Regions from separate parts of the Bradyrhizobium sp. LeoB3 genome, predicted to be linked through region 3. Evidence: predicted binding sites of a transcription regulator. Region 3 holds the regulator's gene; each other region holds the start of a gene.
The links. Region 3 encodes PhoB, which activates phosphate uptake and scavenging genes when phosphate is short. Its sites were predicted from a motif close to TGTCATNNANCTGTCAT; they were not measured.
Positions count from the first base shown of each region.

Region 1 (8,002 bases), on a different contig from region 3:
CTGAAGCTGAACGCCGTCGCGTCATTTGCGCGCGATGCGGCGATGTGGATCGCATGGGGATTTGCGCTGCCCGCGATCGCTGCGTTCGTCGTCAAGATGATCCGGCCCGACCGGCCGATGCTGATCTCGGGCCGCGCCGCGACGTTTCTCCTGGTGACGCTGCTGCTCTCCGCCGGCGTCCTCACCAACTTCACCTTCAAAACCTATTGGGGCCGGCCGCGACCGGTAGCGGTGACCGAGTTTGCCGGCGACAAGAGCTTCGTGCCGTGGTGGGATCCGCGCGGTACCTGCGGCCGCAACTGCTCGTTCTTCTCCGGCGAGGGGGCGACTGCGTTCTGGACCTATGCGCCGGCAGCGCTGGCGCCGCCGCAATGGCGCGCCCTGGCGTTTGCGGCGGCGACCGTGTTCGGCATCGCCACCAGCGCCCTGCGGATGGCCTTTGGCGGGCATTTCTTCACCGATGTCGCGATTGCCGGCATTGTGACCTACCTGGTGATCTGGCTCGCCTATGCCCTGATCTACCGCTGGCCGTCGACGCGGGTGACGGATGCCCAGGTTGATGCCGCGCTGACCCGGTTCGCGCGGCGGTGGCGCCGGCGCGAGACGGACCCCAGGCCGTCGGTATGAGCGACCCCATAAAGGTCGCCATTAATCGCGTGCCCATCAGCGCGAAATTTGATATTCGCGCGACTTAACAGCAAACGACTTTACGACCGATTGGACGCTCCATGAGTACGATTTTGAAAAGCCTGCCCAAGGGCGAAAAAGTCGGCATCGCTTTCTCGGGCGGTCTCGACACCAGCGCAGCGCTGCTATGGATGAAACAGAAGGGCGCGCGCGTCTTTGCCTACACCGCGAACCTGGGCCAGCCCGACGAGTCCGACTACAACGAAATTCCGCGCAAGGCTATGGAGTTCGGCGCCGAGAAAGCACGCCTCGTGGATTGCCGCATGCAATTGGTCCACGAAGGCATTGCCGCGATCCAATCCGGCGCCTTCCACATCTCGACCGGCGGCGCCACTTATTTCAACACCACCCCGCTCGGTCGCGCCGTGACTGGCACCATGCTGGTCTCGGCCATGAAGGAGGACGGGGTCAACATCTGGGGTGATGGCTCCACCTTCAAGGGCAACGATATCGAGCGGTTCTATCGCTACGGCCTGCTGACCAATTCGAACCTGAAGATCTACAAGCCCTGGCTCGACCAGCAATTCATCGACGAACTCGGCGGCCGCTCGGAAATGTCGGCGTTCATGACCGCGCAAGGGTTCGCCTACAAGATGAGCGCCGAAAAGGCGTATTCGACCGACAGCAATCTCCTCGGTGCAACCCACGAGGCCAAGGATCTCGAGAGCCTGCAAAGCGGCATCAAGATCGTCAATCCGATCATGGGCGTGCCGTTCTGGCGCGACGATTGTGTCGTCAGGGCCGAACAGGTCACCGTGCGCTTCGAGGAAGGCCAGCCCGTCGCGCTGAACGGCCAGACTTTCCCGGACCCGGTGGCGCTGTTCCTCGAGGCCAACGCCATCGGCGGCAGGCATGGTCTTGGCATGAGCGACCAGATCGAGAACCGGATCATCGAGGCAAAGAGCCGCGGCATCTATGAAGCTCCCGGCATGGCGCTGCTGCACATCGCCTATGAGCGCCTGATCACCGGCATCCACAACGAAGACACCATCGAGCAATACCGGATCAACGGCCTGCGCCTTGGCCGGCTGCTCTACCAGGGGCGGTGGTTCGATTCTCAGGCTCTCATGCTGCGCGAAACCGCCCAGCGTTGGGTGGCGCGCGCCATCACCGGTGAGGTGACGCTCGAGCTGCGCCGCGGCAACGACTATTCGATCTTGAACACCGAGAGCCCGAACCTGAGCTATCAGCCGGAGCGGCTGAGCATGGAGAAGGTGGAGGATGCGGCGTTCACGCCGGCGGACCGTATCGGCCAGCTCACAATGCGCAACCTCGACATCGCCGATACCCGCACCAAGCTGGATCTCTACGCGGAGACAGGCTTGCTGTCGCTCGGCGAGGGCTCGAACATCTTGAGGCTCGATAGCGACAAGAGCTGAACCGTGTGAACTCCGTAGCCCGGACTACGCTTGCGCTCCATCCGGGCTACGGACTGCGACGATCCATCGCCGGTATCCAGACTCGATGTGTAATGGACGCGTCATTTGGCGCGGCTAGTCTCGTCGCCTGCGCGACCGTGGTCTTCGGAATTGCAGCCGATCGGCGCGCTCGAACAATCGTGGGGCACAGATCATGATCAAGCCATTTGCCGGTGCCGCTCTCCTCGTCCTGTTGTCCGGATCGCCGACGCTAGCCCAGACGATCTATCCGATCGACCGCGCCGACATCCTCGCCGGCGCCCATTTCGACTTCAAGGTCGAGTTTCCCGATCGCGTTGATCCGGCGAATGTGAAAGTCACGGTGAACGGCGCGGATTATTCCGCAGCGTTCGGCCAGCCCGGCACCTTCGTGGAGCGCGAAGACGGCAAGGAGCATTCGGCGCTGATCGTTCGCGACGTCGCATTGACCAAGCCTGGAAACGTGAAGGTGGAAGTCTCTGACGGTGCGCGCAGCCGCACGGTCGTGTGGTCGGTTTACGATACCGGACCGCGCAAGGCCAAGAACGTGATCCTGTTCATCGGTGATGGGCTGTCGCCTGCGCATCGGGTTGCGGCGCGTATGCTCTCGAAGGGAATTGCGGAAGGCAAAAGTCTCGGCAAGCTCGCCATCGACGACATGCCGCATATGGCGCTGGTTGCGACTGCGGGCTCCGATTCGATCATCACCGACTCGGCGAATGCGGCCAGCGCCTACGCCACGGGCCACAAGACCGCCGTCAACGCGTTGGGCGTCTACGCTGATCGCTCCATAAGCCCGTTCGATGATCCCAAGGTCGAAACCATCACGAGCGTCGCGAAGCGGCGGCTTGGTCTGGGCATCGGGATCGTCACCAATACCGAAGTCGAGGATGCCACACCGGCGGCAATGGTCGCGCATAGCCGCCGCCGCGCCGCCTATGATGAGATCGTCGCGCAGCTCTTCGCCGCCAAGCCCGATGTCCTGATGGGAGGAGGCAGCGCGAATTTCCTGCCGCAAGCAGCAGCGGGAAAGCGCAAGGACGACATCGATTACATCGCCCGCTTTCGCGATGCCGGCTATCAGGTGGTGACGACAAAGTCCGAGCTTGATGCCTCGGCTGCAAAACCTGACACGAGCAAGCTGCTGGGACTGTTTGCCTCGGGCAACATGGACGGTGTCCTGGACCGCAAGTTCCTCAAAGGCGGCAGCGTCGGCAAGTTTCCCGAACAGCCCGACCTGACCGAGCAGGTGCAGGCCGCGCTGAAAGTGCTGTCGAAGAACAATGCCGGCTTCTTCCTGATGGTGGAATCGGGGCTGATCGACAAATACGCTCATCTCCTGGACATGGAGCGCGCGGTCTACGACACGATCATGCTCGACAATGCCGTTCGTTTTGCGCGCGACTGGGCGCAGGCCCGCGGCGATGACACCTTGATCCTGGTGGTGGCGGACCACAATCATCCCAACAGTCTTGTCGGCACCATCAATGACGACATGACCAAGACACCCAACGTCCCGTTCCGCGAACGCGTCGGCGTCTATGACAAGGCGGGATTCCCCAACTATCCGGCTGCCGATGCGGAAGGCTATCCCTCGCGGGTGGATGTCAGCCGGCGGCTCGCGATTTTCTCGGCCAGCCTGCCGGACCATTACGAAACCTTCCGCCCCAAGCTCGATAACCCGAATGATCCGACGGCGAAGGGCGATGAGCCTGGGACTTTCAAAGCCAACGACAAATACAAGGACGTTCCGGGCGCCGTGCTACGCCCCGGCAATCTGCCGGCGATGATCGGCGCCAGCGTGCATTCGGGAGAAGACGTCATCCTGACAGCAACCGGCCCAGGCAGCGAACGCGTTCATGGTTCGATGGACAACACGGAAGTCTTCCGTGTCATCGCCGATGCGCTGGGACTTGCCGCACCGGCGCCGTAGCGTCGCGAGCTCTTGTAGCGTGGGCGAAGCGAAGCGTGCCCGCGATCAACACTCCGCTCGGAGGTGGGCACGCTACGCTTTTGCCCATCCCGACAGGTTCTGCGCTCACGCCTCTGCGCGCGGGAGCCATCTGGAAGTCGCGACAATATGAGGCACCAGCCGGCCCAACCAAACCCGGCATTGGCCGACCTACCGGTGACAGCCCTTTTGATCATGGAGGCATCAATGGCCAAGTATCGGCACGACCTGCCGCAGCGGCGCGGCGGCATCTTCCTGACCGACGGCGGCATGGAAACGACGCTGATTTTCCACCACGGCCTCGAGCTGCCGCACTTTGCCGCTTTCGTCCTGCTCGACTCCGCGGATGGTCGTGAGCACCTCAAGCGCTACTACGAGTCCTACCTTGCGATTGCGCGCGAGAAGGGCACCGGTTTCGTGCTCGACAGCCCGACCTGGCGCGCCAATCCGGATTGGGGCGTCAAGCTCGGCTACGACGCGGCTGCGCTGACATCGATCAACGTCCGTTCGATTGAGTTCCTGAACCAGCTGCGAACCGGCTGGGAGCGGCCGAACATGCCCTGTGTCATCGATGGCGCGATCGGTCCGCGCGGCGATGGCTACAAAGCCGGCAACATGGATGCATCGGAGGCGGAAGCCTATCATGCGCCACAGATTGCCGCCTTCGCGGAAGGCGGCGCCGACATGGTGACGGCGTTCACGCTGAACGGAATCAATGAAGCGATCGGCATCGTCCACGCGGCCAAGGCACACAGTATTCCGGTGGCGATCTCCTTCACCGTCGAAACCGATGGTCGTCTGGTGAAGGGTGAAACGCTGCGTGAGGCGATCGAGGCTGTCGATCACGCCACGCAAAACGGGCCGGAATATTTCCTGATCAACTGCGCGCATCCGTCCCATTTCGCAGGCGCGTTGAGCGCGGGCGACACGTGGGCCGGGCGCATCCATGGCGTCAGGGCCAATGCGTCGGCCAAGAGCCACCAGGAGCTCGACGAATCCGAGACGCTCGATGCCGGCGATCCCACCGATCTCGGCCGCCGCTATGTCGACCTCCGGCGCTCGTTTCCCGGCATGCACATTCTCGGCGGCTGCTGCGGCACCGACCATCGCCATGTCGCAGCGATCTGCGAAGCCTGCATGTAGTAGGGTGAACTGGTGCGCTTATCGAACCCGTCATTGCGAGGAGCGAAGCGACGAAGCAATCCATGCCTCCGCAAGTGGAGAAATGGATTGCTTCGCTTCGCTCGCAATGACGATGGGCAGAGCGAAGCGAAGCAAAACCCATCAAACGTTCGAAGCGAGTTTGTCGTAGTTGGTGCAACAAAAATGGCCGGGATCGCTCCCGGCCATTTGTTCGAAATAGCTCGCCTCAGCGCGGTGTGCTGGGTGGTGGCAGTGAAGCGGTGCCGCCGTTGAGCAGCGGGGTGATGCGGCGGACAGTGACGCGCCGGTTGATGCGACTCGGTCCGTCCGTCTGCTCCTTCAGATACTGCTTGCCGTAGCCCTGCGACGTCAGGTTCTCCGCCGGCACACCGAACTGCTGGGTCAGCAATTCAGCCGCGGACTGCGCACGGCGATCCGACAATGACAGATTGTCGACGTCGTTGCCGACCGCGTCGGTGTGTCCCTCGATCAGGAACACCTCGCGCGGGTTGCGCTGGATCGCGCGGTTGAGGCCGTCGGCGATCACCTGCAGCCGAGCCGCCTGGTCCGGCGGGATAGTCCACGACCCCGTCTCGAAGTTGATCGTGTTGACGTCGATGCTCGGCATTTGCATGCGAACATTGGGGCTGTAGCGGATCTCGTCGAGCGAATAGCGCCGTTCGATCCGTTGTACCGGCGGTGCCTCCATGGTCTCGTAGATCACGTCCGGCGACGCCTCCTGGGCGTCGACGATGTAGCGATCGTAGGGAATGTTGACCACCGGCGGCGGCACGTCGACATAGAAGCCGCCGACCGCCCGCGGATCGCGGTAGCTGTTGTCGATGATGACGATCTCGCGCCCGCCGGGGTCCCTGCGGATTCGCCGCAGCAGCGTGCCGTCCGCACCAACCACGGTGATCACCTCGCTGCCGTCGGGACGGACCACGACGGTGCGGGTTTCGCCGCCGATCGTCTCGCTCCGGATGTCGCGAGCGCCATAGCGGAAGCGATAGAGATCGTTGCCGCGGACGTACTCCTGCCCACTCGGGTCGCGGATGATGATGCGATCCGGCTCGGTGTAGACGGTACGGCCGCCTTCGACGACTTCCTGTCGCTGGTTGCGGAGGTCGGCGATTGTCGCGCCGATCACGGCGCCAGCCACCACGCCTGCGCCGATCGCGAGCGGCGTCAGGTCACGCTGCGGCGGACGCGGCGGTGGTGGCAGCGGCGCTGCGACCGTAGGTGCCGCCCGGAAGGCCGGCGCAATCGTCGGCGGCGCGTATTGCGCCCTGTTGGGAGGTGGCGCTGCGGCGGGCGTGCCAGGGACGACGGTCGGCGCAGCGGCTCCGGGGGGAGGAGCTGCAGGCCGGGGCGGGAGGCCGGCCTGGGGCGGCGCAGTCGGAGTTCCGGCAGCGGGTGCGCCGGCAGGCGGCGTGCCTGCAGCCGGAGGCGGGCTCGCCGGCGTGCCGGCGGCAGGAGGTGTCGTCGTCGCTGCGCCAGGCCGCACCGGCGAAGGCGTCGGAGACGGGCTTCCCGCGGCCGGCGGCGTTGCGGGTGTCGGCGTTGCCGCAGGCGCAGGCCGGGTCTGCGTCGGCGTGGTGGTGGGGGCCGCCCCGGGCTGCTTGGCGCCGGCGGCAGGCGTGCCTGCAGCGGGAGGCTGGCTCGCCGGCGCACCGGCGGCGGGAGGTGTCGTCGTCGCTGCGCCAGGCCGTGCCGGCGAAGGAGTCGGAGACGGACTTCCCGCGGCTGGCGGCGTTGCAGGTGTCGGCGTTGCCGCGGGTGCAGGATGAGGCTGCGTCGGCGTGGCGGTGGGTGCAGCCGCGGGCTGCTTGGCGCCGGCGGGCGGCACTTCCTTTTGCGCACCGCGCGGTGGCGTCGGAGTGGCCGGGGTCGTGGGCGTAGCCGGTGGCGTCGCCGCGGATGGAGGCGTGGGCGGCTGCGTGCGCGCCGGCGGCGCTGCAGTGGGCGGCGTCGGAGTGTGCGGCGCTGCTGCCGGAGGCGGCGTCGGACGCGCTGGAGGAGCAGCAGACGGAGGTGGAGCTGTTGGTCGTTCCGGAGCAGCGGCTGGCGGAGTCGGCCGTGCCGGGGCGGCAGGCGGGGGCGTTGGCCGCTCTGGAGCAGCGGCTGGAGGCGGAGTCGGCCGTGTCGGCGCGGCAGGCGGAGGCGTTGGTCGTTCCGGAGCGGCGGCCGGCGGCGGTGTCGGACGAGGCGGCGCAGCAGCCGGAGGCGGTGGTGCCGGTCGCGCTGGCGCAGCGGCTGGTGGAGCGGACGGATGAGCAGGCGGAGCGGCGCCAGGCGGCGGTGCGGGCTGCTTTGGCGCGCCGGCCGGCGGCGCTGCCTTCGGCGGCTGCTTCGGCTTTCCGTCGGGGCCGAGTTCTTCCTTCGGCGCCGCTGCCTGTGCCACGACGAGTGGCGCGGTTTGCGCACGCGATGCGAAGCTGGCTAGCTGCGTCACCGTCAATGCGGTCGTGGCAAGCAGCACGAGGCGGAGGTTTGTCATGATTGCAGGTCCCGGGAAAGTTCTTGGCAAGGAAGGAGGATGGGCGGGGGCCGAATAGCTCGGCGGTCGGATCAACGGTTATTCGTTAGGCCGCAATGTGGCGGGCGACAAAGGGGAAAGGCTTTTTATTTCAGCGTTGCAATGACTTGCAAGCAAACTTGTTCATTGCTCATTCAGACGAGACTTGCAAATCGCGATCTCACCATTGTTGCTTGCGTGGTTCCGCGGCATCGGTCGGATTCGGCGGACGCGGTCCGTCCGGCCCGCGAATCGGCAATTCATCCGGCAGTTTGCCGGGCAGTTCGTCAGGTACTGGCGGTTCGC
Region 1 covers NZ_JBVBEF010000040.1:13,593-21,594, reverse strand. The annotation lists gene ACZXDY_RS24020 (phosphatase PAP2 family protein) at 1-627, shown strand, start outside; gene argG (argininosuccinate synthase) at 729-2,066, shown strand; gene ACZXDY_RS24010 (alkaline phosphatase) at 2,260-4,017, shown strand; gene ACZXDY_RS24005 (homocysteine S-methyltransferase family protein) at 4,243-5,178, shown strand; gene ACZXDY_RS24000 (OmpA family protein) at 5,405-6,328, opposite strand; gene ACZXDY_RS23995 (hypothetical protein) at 6,612-6,968, shown strand; gene ACZXDY_RS23990 (hypothetical protein) at 7,084-7,680, shown strand; gene ACZXDY_RS23985 (hypothetical protein) at 7,878-8,002, opposite strand, start outside.
Region 1: the regulator PhoB is predicted to act here: its motif matches at 2,155-2,171, upstream of ACZXDY_RS24010 (alkaline phosphatase).

Region 2 (8,002 bases), on a different contig from region 3:
ACCAGCGCCCAACGCCAGCCGCCGCGCAAGCTGCGCACGCGCGTGACCTCGGCCTCCTGCATGTTGCCCGCCCCGGCATGGGGATCTTCGAACTCGATCCTCTTCGGCGGCGCGGCCACGGCGCTATCGAGCGGAGAAGCTGACATCAGGAGATCCCCACAATGGCGTTAGCTTGCAATGGAAGCTGGTGGCTTTATTCAAAGCCGTTCGACATGTTGGCCTTGGCAAGCGCTGCCGCGCGCGCCTTCATCCAGCCTTCCAGGAACGCCTTCTCGTCCGCGGGCGGATTGGACTTGCCATATTCCGTCCAGGCGGCGGTGAGCACGTCCTGGCGCTTGAACAGCGCGTTGTTGTGGGCCTCCTGCTGGTCGGTCCATTGGCCCGCTTCCTTCAGCGCCCTCACGGCGCCGGGATGCACCGGCGCGACCCAGTTCTTGGTCTGCCTATCGGCGGCAAGCCCGCTCGCGCCTGGCGCGGAATCCTTGTAGGCATCGTAGTTGACGATCATCGCCTTGGTGATGGCGTAAATCTGGTCCGCGGGCACGGATGCATAGGCGACGAAGATCGGGTAGGGGTAGTTTGCGAGGTTGAGCGGCTTCTCTGGCGAGATGCCGGCGCCACAGGTCGCGCGATGCGGGAAGAAGAACGAGCCGACCTTCTGCACCCGTTCCCATCCGGCCTTGTCGTCAGCTGGAAGCGGCGGCCAGATCAATCCGCGCGGCGAGGTCTCGGCTTCCTTTGCGGGCCCCGTGATGGTGGTGCCGAAGGCAGCGTCGGTGTCGTTGTTGATCAGGCCCTTCCACATCGCGCCATAGCTTGCGAATTCGACGGCCTTGACGTCGGACTGCTTGAGACCGCCGAAGGCGAGGATGGCGAGCGAGTTCTGGTTCAGCGCGGGCGAGCCGACCACGAAGCCGACGCGCTTGCCCCTGAGATCCTTGATGTCCTTGACGCCGATATCGGCGGCGACGCCGAGCGAGGCTGCATTGCAGTCGACCGTGGACAACAGGAGTTGCAGCGGCTGCGGCCCCCATTCCTTGGCGCCGAACTCGAACACGCCTTCCTGCGCGAAATAGGTGCCGGACCCCATCGCCGACATCACCGCGCGCTTGGCGCGCAGCGGCGCCAGCCGCGCCACGTCATTGCCCGCCGGCAGCACGCGGAGGTCGGTGCCGTACTTGTCCTTCATCATCTTGCCGACACCGACCGAGATGTTGAATCCCGCGGTTCCCGTGTCGTAGGCGGTCACGCCCATCGTCGGCGGCAGCTTGATGTCTTCGGCGAGCGAAGGTCCTGATACGAGTAGGGTGACGCCGAGCGCGAGCAGACGACGGATCATGATTCCTCCCTGATGTTTCGCTACGCGAAACTTGTTGTTTGCGAGGATCATTGCATCGCATCGCGATGATGGCAACGGCGCACCGTTGGCGCGCACTACCACCATCGTTGCATCACCGGACAGATTGTCGCGGATCGAGCCTTGAATGTGTGCGCGTCAGGTCTCGACGATGGCGACCGCCTGTCCTTCGGCGATCACGTCGTCGACGCTGACGAGGATCGACTTGACCGTGCCCGACGCGGTCGACGTCACCGGAATCTCCATCTTCATCGCCTCAACCAGCGCGACCTCGTCGCCATCTGCGATGCTGGCACCGGCCTCAACGGGTATTGCGCATACACGGCCGGCCACTTCGGTGATGATCTTGATATCTGGCATTCCACGCTCCCCATCCGTTTCACGAAACGCATAGCGCTCTGCGAACGGCTTTTGTTGTGGCCGCACATTGCCTGAGGTAGCTTGTTCTGCAAGTGGAATTTTATTCCGTGTGGCGGAATGGAGCCTATAACAAATGGGAAGACGCTCAGAGCGGCTTAGCCGGCAAGGAATGCTCGCCAGCGATCTCGCAGGCGAGGGCGACGTGATCCAGGTCGTGTCGCGCGCGTTTGATGTCCTCAGATGTTTCGAAGGACATGAAGCGCGGCTCGGTAATCTTGAAATATCGAATCGTTGCGGCCTGCCGCGATCGACGGTGTCGCGGCTCACGCACACGCTGACGCGGATGGGCCAGCTCGTCTATCTGCCGCGGGACCAGAAATATCGGATAGGTCCTAGCGCGGTGGCGATGAGCACCGCGATGATGAAGGGCCTGCAGCTCCGCAACCTGATCCGTCAGCGTCTGCAGGACGTCGCCGAGCAATTGCCCGGCACCGTCGGCTTCGTCATCCCCGATCGGTTCCAGCTCGTCTATCTCGAATACGCGCGCTCGGCGAACGCTCTCGGCCTGCACGAGGTCACCGGCAGCCGGATCTCGATGGCGACCACCGCTGCGGGCCACGCCTATACGGCCGCGCTCGAGCCTGAGGTCGGCGATGCCCTGATCGCGGAGATGGAGCGCGAGATTCCCGAAGGCGCGAAGCTGCTCAAGCCGCGCATCGAGGGTAATCGCCGCCTCTTGCGCGAGCACGGCTATGTCGTCGCCTGCGGCCTCTGGAGTCCGCACATCAACGGCGTCGCGGTGCCGCTATGGTCGCCGCAATACCAGACCTATGTCGTGACCACGATCGGCCTGTTGTCGGCGATGTATGACGAGAAGCGGCTGCACAAGGAGGTCGGCCCGCAAATGGTGCAGCTCGGCGCCGCGCTCGCCAGCCTGCTCGAAGGCGCCGACGCCAGCATCTTCAATAACCGGCTCGAGCGAAAACCTATTCCGGCAGCCGTGAACCATAACAAGATCATAAAAGCGGAGGAAAGGAATGAACTGGAAGCCGGAACTCGACGAGCTCGCCCGGCGCGAAGCGTTCGCGCGGGAGATGGGAGGCGTTGAGAAGGTCAAACGACAGCGCGATCAAGGCCGGCTCACCGTTCGCGAGCGCATCGATAAGATTGTCGATCAGAAATCCTTTCACGAGATCGGCGCCATATCCGGCATCGCCGAATATGACGAGAACAACGAGCTCAAGCAGCTGACGCCCGCGAACTGCGTGTTCGGCCGCGCCAAGGTGGACGGCCGTCCGGTGGTCGTGGTCGGCGACGATTTCACCGTGCGCGGCGGCTCGGCTGATGCGTCGATCTCCGCCAAGCCGCTGATGGCGGAGGAGATGGCGCATGATTTCAGGTTGCCGATCATCCGCATGATCGAAGGCTCCGGCGGCGGCGGCTCGGTCAAGACGATCGAGACGCGCGGCGCGGCCAACCTGCCCGGCGGCGTCGGCGGCACGCGCTGGTACTGGTACACGACCGCGAACCTCGCGCGCGTTCCGGTCGTCGGTCTCGGGCTCGGCTCGGTCGCAGGCCTTGGCGCGGCGCGACTTGCGGCCACGCATTATTCGGTGATGACGAAGAACTCGGCGATGTTCGTGGCGGGCCCGCCGGTGGTGAAGCGGCTCGGACAGGATCTGACCAAGCAGGAGCTCGGCGGCGCCGACATCCAGACCCGCGCCGGCGCGATCGATCAGGCAGTCGAGACCGAGGAGGAGGCGTTCGAGTGCGCGCGGCGCTTCCTCTCGTATCTGCCGCAATCGGTGTTCGAGCTGCCGCCGACCATTCCCTGCACCGACGATCCTGAACGTTCAGAGGAAACGCTGACGAAGGCGGTGCCGCGCAATCGCCGGCAGGTCTACAAGATGCGCCCGATCATCGACGCTGTCGTCGACAAGGGCTCGTTCTTCGAGGTGAGCGCCAATTTCGGCAAGCCGATCATTGTCGGCTTGGCGCGGCTCGAGGGCAGGGCGGTGCTGCTGCTGGCGAGCGATCCCTTCCACTATGGCGGCTCGTGGACCGCGGAAGCCTGCCAGAAGGTGGTCCGCTGGGTCGATTTCGCCGAGACCTTCCATCTGCCGGTGGTCTACCTGATGGACTGCCCCGGCTTCATGATCGGGCTGGAGGCAGAGAAGAGCGCGACCATCCGCCATGGCGTGCGCGCGATGGCGGCGGTCAACCAGAGCACCGTGCCCTGGTGCACGATCATCGTGCGCAACGCCTTCGGCGTCGCCGGCGTGGTGCACCAGCCGGCGAACCGCTTCTCGATGCGCTACGCCTGGCCGTCGGCCTATTGGGGCTCGCTGCCGCTGGAGGGCGGCATCGAGGCCGCCTACCGCGCCGACATCGAGGCCGCGCCCGATCCGGCGGCAAAGCTGAAGGAGATCGAGGACCGCCTGAACAAGCTACGCTCGCCATTCCGCTCGGCCGAAAAGTTCTGGGTCGAGGAGGTGATCGACCCCCGCAGGACGCGCTCGCTGCTCTGCGAATTCGCGCGTTTGGCTGAGCCGATCCGGACCGCGGGGCCGCCAGGCAACATGTCGACAAGGCCGTAGTTGCTGCCTGACCCTCATGGTGAGGAGCCGCGTAGCGGCGTCTCGAACCATGAGGCCCCGATCTCACCCGCGGCCCATCCTTCGAGCCGCCTGCTTACGCAGGCTCCTCGGGATGAGGGGGGAGTGCGTGGCGCCTGCGTCCTTTCGGCAGTCCTACACCTCGCTCTCGCGGTGCACGTCGTGGACCACGATGCCCATGCCGGCGTCGGGCATCTTGATCCAGTCGCGCCGCATCAGCGTACGCTTGGTGTCCTCATGCCCGCTCATCCAGTGCTCGCGCATCGAGGTGCCCGAGAATTCGTGATCCTTGGCGTGGCCTTCATAGGCCTTCTGCTGATAGATCAGTTGCAGGATCGCGATGCTCGGCAGGGCGCTGTTGGAATCGCGGAGCTGGCGCTCTTCCTCCGATAGCTGCTCGTTCGGAATCTTCGACAGCGCCTTGTAGAGGCGGGCGCGGAGATTGTGGGTCTTGCGATACATATCGGTGTTGTAGCGCGTGCGCGAGGAATACATGATGTCCTTGTGGCGGGCCATTACGTCGTGGATGTCGCGCGGCAGCACGCCGCGGGCCGAGAACAGGTCGACCTGGAACACCAGTGAATTCAGGCTGTCGACCTGGTCGAGCAGATGCTGCAGCGGCGTGTTGGAGACGATGCCACCATCCCAGAAATGGTCGGTGCCCACCTTCACCATCGGCAGCGCTGGGGGCAACGCGCCGCTCGCCATGATGTGCTCGGGAATGATCTCGTCATGCGCGTTGTCGAAATAGATGAAATTGCCCGACAACACGTTCACCGCGCCGACCGCAAAGCGCATCCTCTTGGAGTTGATGCGCTCGAAATCGACCAGCTCGAGCAGCGACTCGCGCAATGGCGCCGTGTCGTAATAGCTCGTCGCGGTCCTGGCGCCGGCCGGGCTGAACCATGGATTGGTGGTGTGGGGCGCGAAGAAGCCGGGCTGGCCCAGCACCGTCGTCATGAACGAGGAGGTGAAGTTGCGGGCCTTGCGGAAGATGTCGCCGTCCGGCGTGTAGTGCCAGATCTTGCGGCTGGTGATGCGGTCCCAGAATGTGTGCAGTCGCTCGAGCCGCCGCTCCGGCGGATTGCCGGCGATGATTGCCGAGTTGATCGCGCCGATCGAGACGCCGCAGATCCAGTCCGGCTCGATACCTGCTTCGTGCAGCGCCTGATAGACGCCGGCCTGGTAGGCGCCGAGCGCACCGCCGCCTTGCAGCACCAGCGCGACACGGTCGCAGCGCTCCGGCCGCCAGCCGCGATGGGAGGTTGCAGTTTCTTGTTCGTCGAAATGTGGGCTACGCGCATCCATGTCTTTGCACTCCCTGCGCGCCAACGATTCCGTGTGCCCGTGACGCGCTGATGACAGCCGCCAAGGGGGACATTCGGGTCACGCGGCTGAAGGAAATCCCTCATATCAATGTCAATGTCCGTCGCTAGCGTTCGGGCCACTAATTGCAAAACAGGGGGATTTGCGATGCGCAGGGAAGAACTATTGCGGCTTCCGTCAATGCCAGCCGCGGGCCCGAGCTATCCCGCAGGACCCTACCGCTTCGTCAATCGCGAATTCCTGGTCATTACCTACGAGACCGATCCCGCGCTGATCCGTGCCGGGCTGCCTGAGCCGCTCGAGCCGATTGATCAGCCGATCGTGCACTACGAATGGATCAAGATGCCTGATAGTTCCGGCTTCGGCAGCTATACCGAGTCCGGTCTGGTGATCCCGGCGCGCTTGCACGGCGAAGAGGTCAATTTTGTTTCGCAGATGTACCTCGACGATGATCCGCCGATTGCGGCGGGCCGGGAGATCTGGGGCTTTCCGAAGAAATACGCCCATCCCAAGCTCGAAATCGTCAAGGACACGCTGACCGGCACGCTCGAATACGCCGGCCAGCTCGTCGCCATGGGCACCATGGGCTACAAGCATGAGAGCATGGCGGGCAATGGCGACATCACCCGCGCGACGCTGTCGAAGACGCAAATTAATCTGAAGATGATCCCGGGAGTCGATGGCCGTCTCGAAGTCTGCCAGCTCGTCGCGATCAACCTGACCGACATCAACGTCAAGGGCTCATGGATCGGCCCGGGCCGGCTGCATCTGGTGCCGCACGTCAATGCGCCGGTTGCGGATTTTCCGGTGCGGCGAGTGGTCGGCGCGCATCATTTCCTCGCCGATCTGACGCTGCCGTTCGGCCGCGTCGTGCACGATTACAACAAGGAAGCCGAGCTGGCCGCAACGGGTCTCGCGGCGGAGTAGGCTGCGACATCAAACTGTAACAGAAGCGTAATTCAATCGTCGCGTGCCGGCGTGTGGGGAAGGTGGCCCGCACTGATATGTGCTGGCTTGCGCAGGGGTTGACGATGTCTCGCGTTGAGCTTCGGGCTGGTCATGTCGGCTGAACCAGCGAAAATTGTCAGCGTGCCGGCGGACGCCACTCCGCTGATCCCTGGCCTGGTGTGGGCGTTCCGTCTGCATGGCGACGGCACCGCTGAATCCTTGCCCATCGATGCGCCGATCGAGTTCAGCCATGATGGCAGGCTCTGGCTGCATTTCAATCTGGCGGATGGTCGCAGCCGGCAATGGCTTGGCGGCCTGCAGTTTCCGATGCTGGCGCGCGATCTCTTGCTGTCGCATGACAATTTCCAGCAGCTCCACATCATCGACAACTGCGTCTATGGCGTGTTCTCCGATCTCGTGCGCGAGATCGACTCCCCAACGGAGGAAACCGGCTTCCTTCGCTTCGCGATGACCGAGCGTCTCCTGATCAGCGGCCGCCATCAGGCGCTGTGCGCGGTGGATGCCACGCGCCGCGTGCTCGAAGGCGGCCATCGTGTCGCGACGGTGGCGGCGCTGCTTGAGAAGATCATCGACGAGGTCGCCGACACTATGGACCGGATGGCCGACAAGATCGCCACCGAGATCGACGGCATCGAGGAACGGGTGCTGTCCGGCGAGACCAAGTCGGAGATGCGGGCCGGGCTCGGCCGGTTGCGGCGAACCTGTCTGCGGCTGCATCGTCAGCTTGCCGGCTTGCGTGTCCTGTTCCACCGGCTCGAGCAGAAGAGCCCCGAAAATCTCAGCCCGGCGCTAAGGCTGCATGCAGCAAAGCTCGCACAGCGGCTCGACGGTCTCGACCACGATATCACCGAGCTGCGCGAACGCAGCCGGCTGCTGGAGGAAGAGCTTCGCTTCAAGCTGGAGGAGGAGAGCAACCGGCATCTGCACGCGCTCTCTGTCGTGACCATGATGCTGCTGCCGCCGACGCTGGTCACCGGCATCTTCGGCATGAACACCAAGGGACTGCCGCTCACCGACGTCGACAGCGGCTTCCTGTGGGCCGCGGTGCTGTTGATCGCCGCCTCCGGCCTTGCCTATCTGATCATGCGTCGCCTGGGCATCGTCAAATAACGGGCTGCGGTATCATTGCATGTACCGAGTGCTCATCCGCGCGGTCACGGCATTCGCGGCGATCACTGCCCTTGCCCTCGCAGCCGCCCGCGCGGCAGATCAGCCCGACGGCGGCGACAAGGACCTGCGCGACAGGCTGGCCGATGCCGGCTACCAGTTCAGCCTGACCTATATCGGCGAGGGGCTCGCCAACGTCTCCGGCGGCATGCGTACCGGCGCGATCTATACCGGGCGTCTCGATCTCGGCACCACCATCGACCTTGAA
Region 2 covers NZ_JBVBEF010000146.1:1,217-9,218, reverse strand. The annotation lists gene ACZXDY_RS41945 (TRAP transporter permease) at 1-146, opposite strand, end outside; gene ACZXDY_RS41940 (TAXI family TRAP transporter solute-binding subunit) at 194-1,339, opposite strand; gene ACZXDY_RS41935 (acyl-CoA carboxylase biotin carboxyl carrier protein subunit) at 1,496-1,717, opposite strand; gene ACZXDY_RS41930 (IclR family transcriptional regulator) at 1,851-2,825, shown strand; gene ACZXDY_RS41925 (acyl-CoA carboxylase subunit beta) at 2,755-4,314, shown strand; gene ACZXDY_RS41920 (patatin-like phospholipase family protein) at 4,468-5,640, opposite strand; gene ACZXDY_RS41915 (acetoacetate decarboxylase) at 5,806-6,585, shown strand; gene ACZXDY_RS41910 (transporter) at 6,718-7,737, shown strand; gene ACZXDY_RS41905 (carbohydrate porin) at 7,757-8,002, shown strand, end outside.
Region 2: the regulator PhoB is predicted to act here: its motif matches at 5,680-5,696, upstream of ACZXDY_RS41915 (acetoacetate decarboxylase).

Region 3 (8,002 bases):
ACGCCGGTCATGATCGCGGGCGACCGCGAGGAGCTGTTGCGGCTGTTCGAGAACCTGATCGAGAATGCCCTGAAATACGGCGCCTCCGGCGGCCGGGTGATCGTCTCGCTGAAGGAGGCCGCCTCCGGCGAGGGCGCCCCGGAGATCCGGGTCCTGGTGCGGGATTTCGGTCCCGGCATCGCCCCGGAACACCTGCCGCGGCTGACCGAGCGCTTCTACCGGGTCGACGTCGGCGACAGCCGCCTCCAGGGCGGAACCGGGCTTGGATTATCCTTGGTGAAACATATTCTTAACCGTCATCGCGGCCGTCTTTTGATCGAAAGCGTGCCGAAAAACGGCGCCACTTTTACCGCCTGTTTTCCCCAGGTGAAGACCCCTGCGGCGGCATAAAATCAAGCAATTTCAATTGCTTGAATGTGTCATCCAACTGTCATCCAACCTTCGTAAAACGAGCATCGACCGCTCCTAAACGGACCGGCGTGAGCGCGATCGGGCGCATCCGGCGCTTCGCTCACAGGATTGGAGACCACCCCATGAATTTCTTTAGGACAATCGTCGCTGCCGGCTTGGTGGCCGTTTCGACGTCGGCCTTTGCGGCCGATATCACTGGCGCAGGCGCGACATTTCCGTTCCCGATCTATTCCAAATGGGCGGACGCCTATAAGAAGGAAACGGGCAACGGGCTGAATTATCAGTCGATCGGCTCCGGCGCCGGCATCAAGCAGATCCAGGCCAAGACCGTGACCTTCGGTGCCACCGATGCGCCGCTGAAGGCCGAGCAGCTCGAGAAGGACGGACTCGTCCAGTGGCCGATGGTGATGGGCGCGATCGTGCCGGTCGTGAACCTCGAAGGCATCAAGCCGGGCGAGCTGGTGCTGTCGGGCGAAGTGCTCGGCAACATCTATCTCGGCAAGATCACCAAGTGGGACGATGCGGCGATCGCCAAGCTCAATCCGAAGCTGAAGCTGCCCTCCGACGCCATCACCGTCGTGCGCCGCTCGGATGGTTCGGGCACCACCTTCAACTTCACCGACTTCCTCTCCAAGTCGAATGCCGATTGGAAGTCCAAGGTCGGCTCGGGCACCGCGGTCGAGTGGCCGGTTGGCGTTGGCGCCAAGGGCAACGAGGGTGTTGCGGGCAACATCAGCCAGACCAAGAACGCCATCGGCTATGTCGAATACGCCTACGCCAAGCAGAACAAGCTGACCTATGCGGCGATGGTCAACAAGGCCGGCAAGACCGTGCAGCCGACCATTGCTGCGTTCCAGGCCGCTGCTTCCAACGCGGACTGGGCCAAGGCTCCGGGCTACTACGTGATCCTGACCGACCAGCCGGGCGATGCGTCCTGGCCGATCACCGCGGCGACCTTCATCCTGATGCACAAGGAGCCGACGGATAAGGCGGCCTCGGCCGAAGCCATCAAGTTCTTCAAGTGGTCGTTCGAGAAGGGTGGCAAGGCGGCCGAAGAGCTCGACTACATCCCGATGCCGGAGCCGGTCGTCAAGCTGATCGAGAAGACCTGGTCGTCGGACATCAAGAGCTGAGCCTCGCATAGCGAGCGTCGCGCCCTGTCCTCTGCGGGCGCGACAAAGTCGAGAAACCGGAATCCATCGCTTCGCAACCGAAGCTGTGGATTCCGGGTCTACGCCCGACGGGGTGCATCCTGCGACGATGCGGGAAAACGTTCAGGACGGGTCGCGCAGTAAGTTGCGATCGAGTAAACACAGGGGATTGGCGTGGCAGACATGGCCGTTCAAAGCGACGTAATGGCAGCCTCCGGACCTTACGATCGTGCCAGGGCCCTCAGCGCCTTCAAACTCGGTGACATCACCTTCTACTGGATCACCCGCGCCTGCGCGATTTCGGTGCTCCTGATCCTAGGCGGTATCATCCTTTCGCTGATCGCCGGCGCCTGGCCGGCAATGAAGGAATACGGCTTCTCGTTCCTGTGGACCCAGCGCTGGGCGCCTTCGGCAGACCCGCCGGTGCTCGGCGCGCTCGGGCCGATCTACGGCACGCTGATCACCTCTGTCATCGCGATGATGATTGCCATTCCAGTTGGCATCGGCATTGCGATCTTCCTCACCGAGCTCTGCCCACAATGGCTGCGCCGCCCGATCGGCATCGCGATCGAACTGCTCGCCGGCATCCCCTCGATCATTTACGGAATGTGGGGCTTCTTCGTGCTGGGCCCGTTCCTCGCCAACACCTTCCAGCCGTTCATGATCCGCGTGTTCGACGGCGTGCCGGTGCTGGGTGCGATATTCGCAGGCCCGCCATCCTATCTCAGCCTGTTTAACGCCGCGCTGATCCTGGCGATCATGGTGCTGCCCTTCATCACGGCGATCTCGGTCGACGTGTTCAAGACGGTGCCGCCGGTCCTGAAGGAGGCGGCCTACGGGGTCGGCTGCACCACCTGGGAAGTCGTCCGCAACGTCGTGATCCCCTACACCCGCGTCGGCGTCATCGGCGGCATCATGCTGGCGCTCGGCCGCGCCCTCGGCGAGACCATGGCAGTGACCTTCATCATCGGCAATTCGTTCCGCATCTCCTCCTCGATCTTCGCGCCGGGCACGACGATCTCGGCGGCGATCGCCAGCGAATTCGCCGAGAGTGACGGATTGCACCAGTCGGGTCTGATCCTGCTCGGCCTCTTGCTGTTCGTGCTGACATTCATTGTTCTCGCCTGCGCGCGACTGATGCTGATGCGTCTGGAAAGGAAGGCGGGGAACTGACATGAACCCGATTTACAAAGCACGCCGCCGCAACGACATCATCATCCGCGGGCTTTGCATCGCCGCCGCCGCGTTTGGGGTGACCTGGCTGGCGCTGATCCTGTTCACGTTGTTCTACAACGGTCTCGCCGGCCTCAGCCTCGACGTCTTCACCAAGAACACGCCGCCGCCCGGCTCCACCGATGGCGGTCTGTTGAACGCGATTGTCGGCTCGGTGATCATGACCGTGATCGGCGTCGGCATCGGTGCGCCGCTCGGCCTGTTCGCGGGCACCTATCTGGCCGAATACGGCAAGCATGACCGGCTCACCTCGGTGATCCGCTTCATCAACGACATCCTCTTGAGCGCGCCGTCGATCATCATCGGCCTGTTCATCTATGGCGCGGTTGTCGTGCCGATGGGCGGCTTCTCCGCGCTGGCCGGCTGCCTGGCGCTGGCGGTGATCGTCATCCCGGTTGTGCTCCGCACCACCGAGGACATGCTGCTGCTCGTCCCCAACCCGCTGCGGGAGGCGGCCTCCGCGCTTGGCCTTCCGCGCTCGCTGGTGATCAAGCGGATCGCCTATCGCGCGGCGCGCTCCGGCCTGATCACGGGCGTGCTGCTGGCGACCGCCCGCGTCGCCGGTGAGACCGCCCCGCTGTTGTTCACCGCGCTGTCCAATCAGTTCTTCAGCCTGAACCTGACCAAGACGATGGCGAACCTGCCGGTGACCATCAACAACTTCGTGCAGAGCCCCTACGCCTATTGGAAGGAGCTCGCCTGGAGCGGGGCCTTGCTTATCACCTTGACCGTGCTCGCGCTCAACATCGGCGCGCGCATCCTCGGCGCCGAAAGGAGCGCAAAATGACCGATCTGTCCGTATCGACGACCAGCCCGAGCGCGGCCATTCCCCAGAAGTCGCTGCCGGAAGCGGCGCCAAAGGTGACTGCACGCAGCCTCAACTTCTATTACGGCGAGCACCATGCGTTGAAGAACATCAACCTGACGCTCGGCACCAACCGCGTCACCGCCTTTATCGGCCCGTCCGGCTGCGGCAAGTCGACCCTGCTCCGGATCTTCAACCGGATGTACGACCTGTATCCCGGCCAGCGCGCCACCGGCCAGTTGATGCTGGACCAGACCAACATCCTCGACCCCAAGCTCGACCTCAACCTGCTGCGGGCGCGGATCGGAATGGTGTTCCAGAAGCCGACGCCGTTCCCGATGACGATCTATGAGAACATCGCCTTCGGCATCCGCCTTTACGAGAAGATCTCGAAATCTGAAATGGACGGCCGCGTCGAGAAAGCGCTGCGCGGCGGCGCGCTGTGGAACGAGGTCAAGGACAAGCTCAACGCCTCCGGCCTGAGCCTCTCCGGCGGCCAGCAGCAGCGCCTCTGCATCGCCCGCACGGTTGCGGTGCGGCCCGAAGTTATCCTGTTCGACGAGCCCTGCTCGGCGCTCGATCCGATCTCGACCGCCAAGGTCGAGGAATTGATCCAGGAATTGTCGGAGGACTACACGATCGCGATCGTCACGCATAACATGCAGCAGGCGGCGCGCGTCTCCGACAAGACCGCGTTCATGTATCTGGGCGAACTGATCGAGTTCGACGACACCAGCAAGATCTTCACCTCGCCGAGCGATCGACGTACCCAAGACTACATCACCGGCCGGTTTGGTTGAGGAGGGACATCATGGCTTCTGAACATACCGCCAAGGCATTCGACAGCGATCTTCAGGAACTGACCCGTCTGGTCGCAGAGATGGGCGGGCTGGTCGAACGGATGATCACCGAATCCGTCGATGCGCTGATCCGCCGCGACGTCGCGCTCGGCAAGCGTGTCGTCGCTTCCGACATCGAAATCGACAGCCTGCAGCGCGTGATCGAGGAGCGCGCCGTGCTGACGATCGCCCGCCGCCAGCCGATGGCTGTCGACCTGCGCGAGATCGTCGGCGCGATGCGGGTGGCGACCGACCTCGAGCGGATCGGCGACCTCGCCAAGAACATGGGCAAGCGCGTCGCCGCGCTGGAGAACGACTTCCAGCCGCTGAAGCTGATCCGCGGCCTGGAGCACATGACCGACCTCGTGCTGTCGCAGGTCAAGTCCGTGCTCGACGCCTATGCCGCGCACGATCTGCCGGCGGCGATGAACGTCTGGAAGAGCGACGAGGAGGTGGACGCGATCTGCACCTCGCTGTTCCGCGAGCTCCTCACCTACATGATGGAAGATCCGCGCAACATCTCGTTCTGCATCCACCTGATGTTCTGCGCCAAGAACATCGAGCGGATCGGCGACCACGCCACCAACATCGCGGAAACGGTCTTCTACATGATCGAGGGTCAGCAGATCACCGACAAGCGGCCGAAGGGGGATATGACGACGTTCGCCACGACCGTTCCGGGCAACTAGAGCAACATCCGGAAAGTCGACGCCGGCTTTCCGCCAAGATCCTGCTCAAACATCAAAGGAAGAGTGGGATGACGATTCAAGCAGAGAGTCATCCCGCTATAGGAGAAGCCAAGCCGATGAGCGCACGCATTCTGGTGGTCGAAGACGAAGAAGCGCTGACGACGCTGTTGCGCTACAATCTCGATGCAGAAGGCTATGATGTCGAAACGGTCGCCCGTGGAGACGATGCGGACACAAGGCTCAAGGAACGTATTCCCGACCTTGTCGTGCTCGACTGGATGCTGCCGGGACTCTCCGGCATCGAGCTGTGCCGCCGTCTGCGGGCGCGGCCGGAGACCAAGCAGCTCCCGATCATCATGCTGACCGCGCGCGGCGAGGAAAGCGAGCGCGTGAGGGGGCTGGCGACCGGTGCCGACGACTACATCGTCAAGCCGTTCTCGGTGCCTGAACTGCTCGCGCGGGTGAAGGGCCTGTTGCGCCGGGCAAGCCCGGAGCGGCTCGCCACCGTGCTCACCTATGGCGACATCGAACTCGACCGCGAGAAGCGCCGCGTCGCGCGCTCGGGCCGCCCGATCGATCTCGGCCCGACCGAATATCGCCTGCTGGAGTTCTTCCTGGAGCATCCCGGCCGCGTGTTCAGCCGCGAGCAGCTGCTCGACAGCGTTTGGGGCCGCGACATCTATATCGACGAGCGCACCGTCGACGTTCACATCGGCCGCCTGCGCAAATTGCTCAATCCCGGCCGCGAGCAGGACCCGATCCGCACCGTCCGCGGCGCGGGCTACGCGCTCGATGATCGCTTCGCGAAGGCCGAGCAGTCGTAAACCGGCGACCTCAATCCGTAGCCCGGGTGCAGCGAAGCGTAGCCCGGGGAAATTTGGACCTGCCGATACAGCGTTCCCGGGTTGCGCTGCGCTCCACCCCGGCTACGATCTGTCGTCGGCTTACTTGCCTTGTGACGGCTTGACCGTCGGACGGCGGCGGTCAGCCGCCGGCTGGTAGGCGATGCGGGAGTGGTGCGCGCAATAGGGCAGGCCGGGAAGCGCCTTGCCGCCGCAGAAGAAGAATTCCGGGCTCGAGGGATCGCCGACCGGCCAGTGGCAGGTGGCCTCGTTCAATTCGAGCAGCGACAGCCGCTGGCTCATCGGCACCACATTGTCGTAGGCGATAGGGTCCGCTTCCACCTCCACCTCGAAGGCGTGGGCGAGCGCGGTGTTGCCGCGGGAGACCGGACGCGCCACGCGCATCATCGGCTGTGCCGGACGCGCCTTGCGCTGCCGCGGCGCGGCTGCAGCAGGACTCTTGGCGCGGCCCGAGAGGCCAAGCCGGTGCACCTTGCCGATCACCGCATTGCGGGTCACGTTGCCCAGTTCCGCAGCGATCTGGCTGGCCGAGAGGCCACCTTCCCAGAGCTTTTTCAACTGCTCGACGCGTTCGTCGGACCAGGTCAATACCGTCATCGCATCTTTCCCTTCGCGTTGCGCCGGCCGATCCTGGGACAGCGCTGCGATGCCTAATCTCAAAAATCCCTGCGGGCAGAATCCCTTAAGGCTCGCCGGGCACGAAAACCGCACCCGAACGTGTACGCCGCACACAAAGGACTCTAAGGGATCAAAACTGCCGCACGAGATGTCGTACCCGACAGGCCAAACGCTACAATATGGCGTGACTCTGGCGCAAGAGTCCGCGCCTATGCGTCCACATGTTCCGACATTTAGGGATTGCAATCGGGCTTTCCACCACACCGGAAAACTGCGGATTACCGGTACTTTGCCGCGCAGCCTGGCGGCTTCGTGGAGATTGACAGCACCTGCCGCGCGCATAGAATGCCTTTACGTGCCGCCCTGCAAAGGCGGCACGTTTTGTTTTCGCTGGATGAGCTTCAGCCGCGTGTCTGCATCGCTGCACGCCGCCGGGGCTTGTCTGAAAGGCTTGTCTGAACCCTTCAGTGATCGCCATGACCGACCGCGCCACGTCGCATCTGCTTCCCGTTTTTGCCAGGGCCGATCTCGGCTTCGAACGCGGCGAAGGCTGTTGGCTGATCTCGACCAAAGGCGAGCGTTATCTCGACTTCACCTCCGGCGTCGCGGTGAACGCGCTCGGCCATGCCCATCCGGATCTGGTGAAGGCGCTGCAGGAACAGGCGACGAAGCTCTGGCACATGTCGAACCTGTTCAAGAGCCCGGACGGCGAGAAGCTTGCCGCGCGGCTGTGCGAGCAGAGTTTTGCGGACTTCGTGTTCTTCTGCAATTCCGGCGCGGAAGCGATGGAGGGCGTGATCAAGGTCGTGCGTCACTATCACTTCTCGAAGGGGCATCCGGAGCGCTACCGCATCATCACCTTCGAAGGCGCCTTCCATGGCCGCACGCTCGCGACACTCGCAGCGACCGGCGCCGCTAAATATCTCGAGGGCTTCGGTCCGCCGATGGACGGCTTCGACCAGGTGCCGCATGGCGATATCGAAGCGGTGAAACGTGCGATCGGTCCAGAGACCGCAGGCATCCTGATCGAGCCGGTGCAGGGCGAAGGCGGCGTGCGCTCCGCGCCGCCGGCCTTCTTCAAGGCGCTGCGCCAGCTCTGCGACGAGCACGGCCTGCTGCTCGCCTTCGACGAGGTGCAGACCGGCATGGGCCGCACCGGCGATCTCTTCGCCTACAAGCGCATCGGGGTCACCCCTGATGTGATGTCGCTGGCGAAGGCGCTCGGCGGCGGCTTTCCGATCGGCGCCTTCCTTGCGACCGCGGAAGCTGCGTCCGGCATGACGCCGGGCTCGCATGGCTCGACCTTCGGCGGCAATCCGCTCGCGGTCGCGGCCGCCGGCGCCGTGCTCGATGTGATGCTGAAGCCCGGCTTCTTCGATCACGTGCAGAAGAT
Region 3 covers NZ_JBVBEF010000037.1:66,711-74,712, forward strand. The annotation lists gene ACZXDY_RS23125 (ATP-binding protein) at 1-390, shown strand, start outside; gene pstS (phosphate ABC transporter substrate-binding protein PstS) at 534-1,544, shown strand; gene pstC (phosphate ABC transporter permease subunit PstC) at 1,746-2,735, shown strand; gene pstA (phosphate ABC transporter permease PstA) at 2,737-3,582, shown strand; gene pstB (phosphate ABC transporter ATP-binding protein PstB) at 3,579-4,400, shown strand; gene phoU (phosphate signaling complex protein PhoU) at 4,412-5,128, shown strand; gene phoB (phosphate regulon transcriptional regulator PhoB) at 5,245-5,952, shown strand; gene ACZXDY_RS23160 (GcrA family cell cycle regulator) at 6,073-6,588, opposite strand; gene ACZXDY_RS23165 (acetylornithine transaminase) at 7,086-8,002, shown strand, end outside.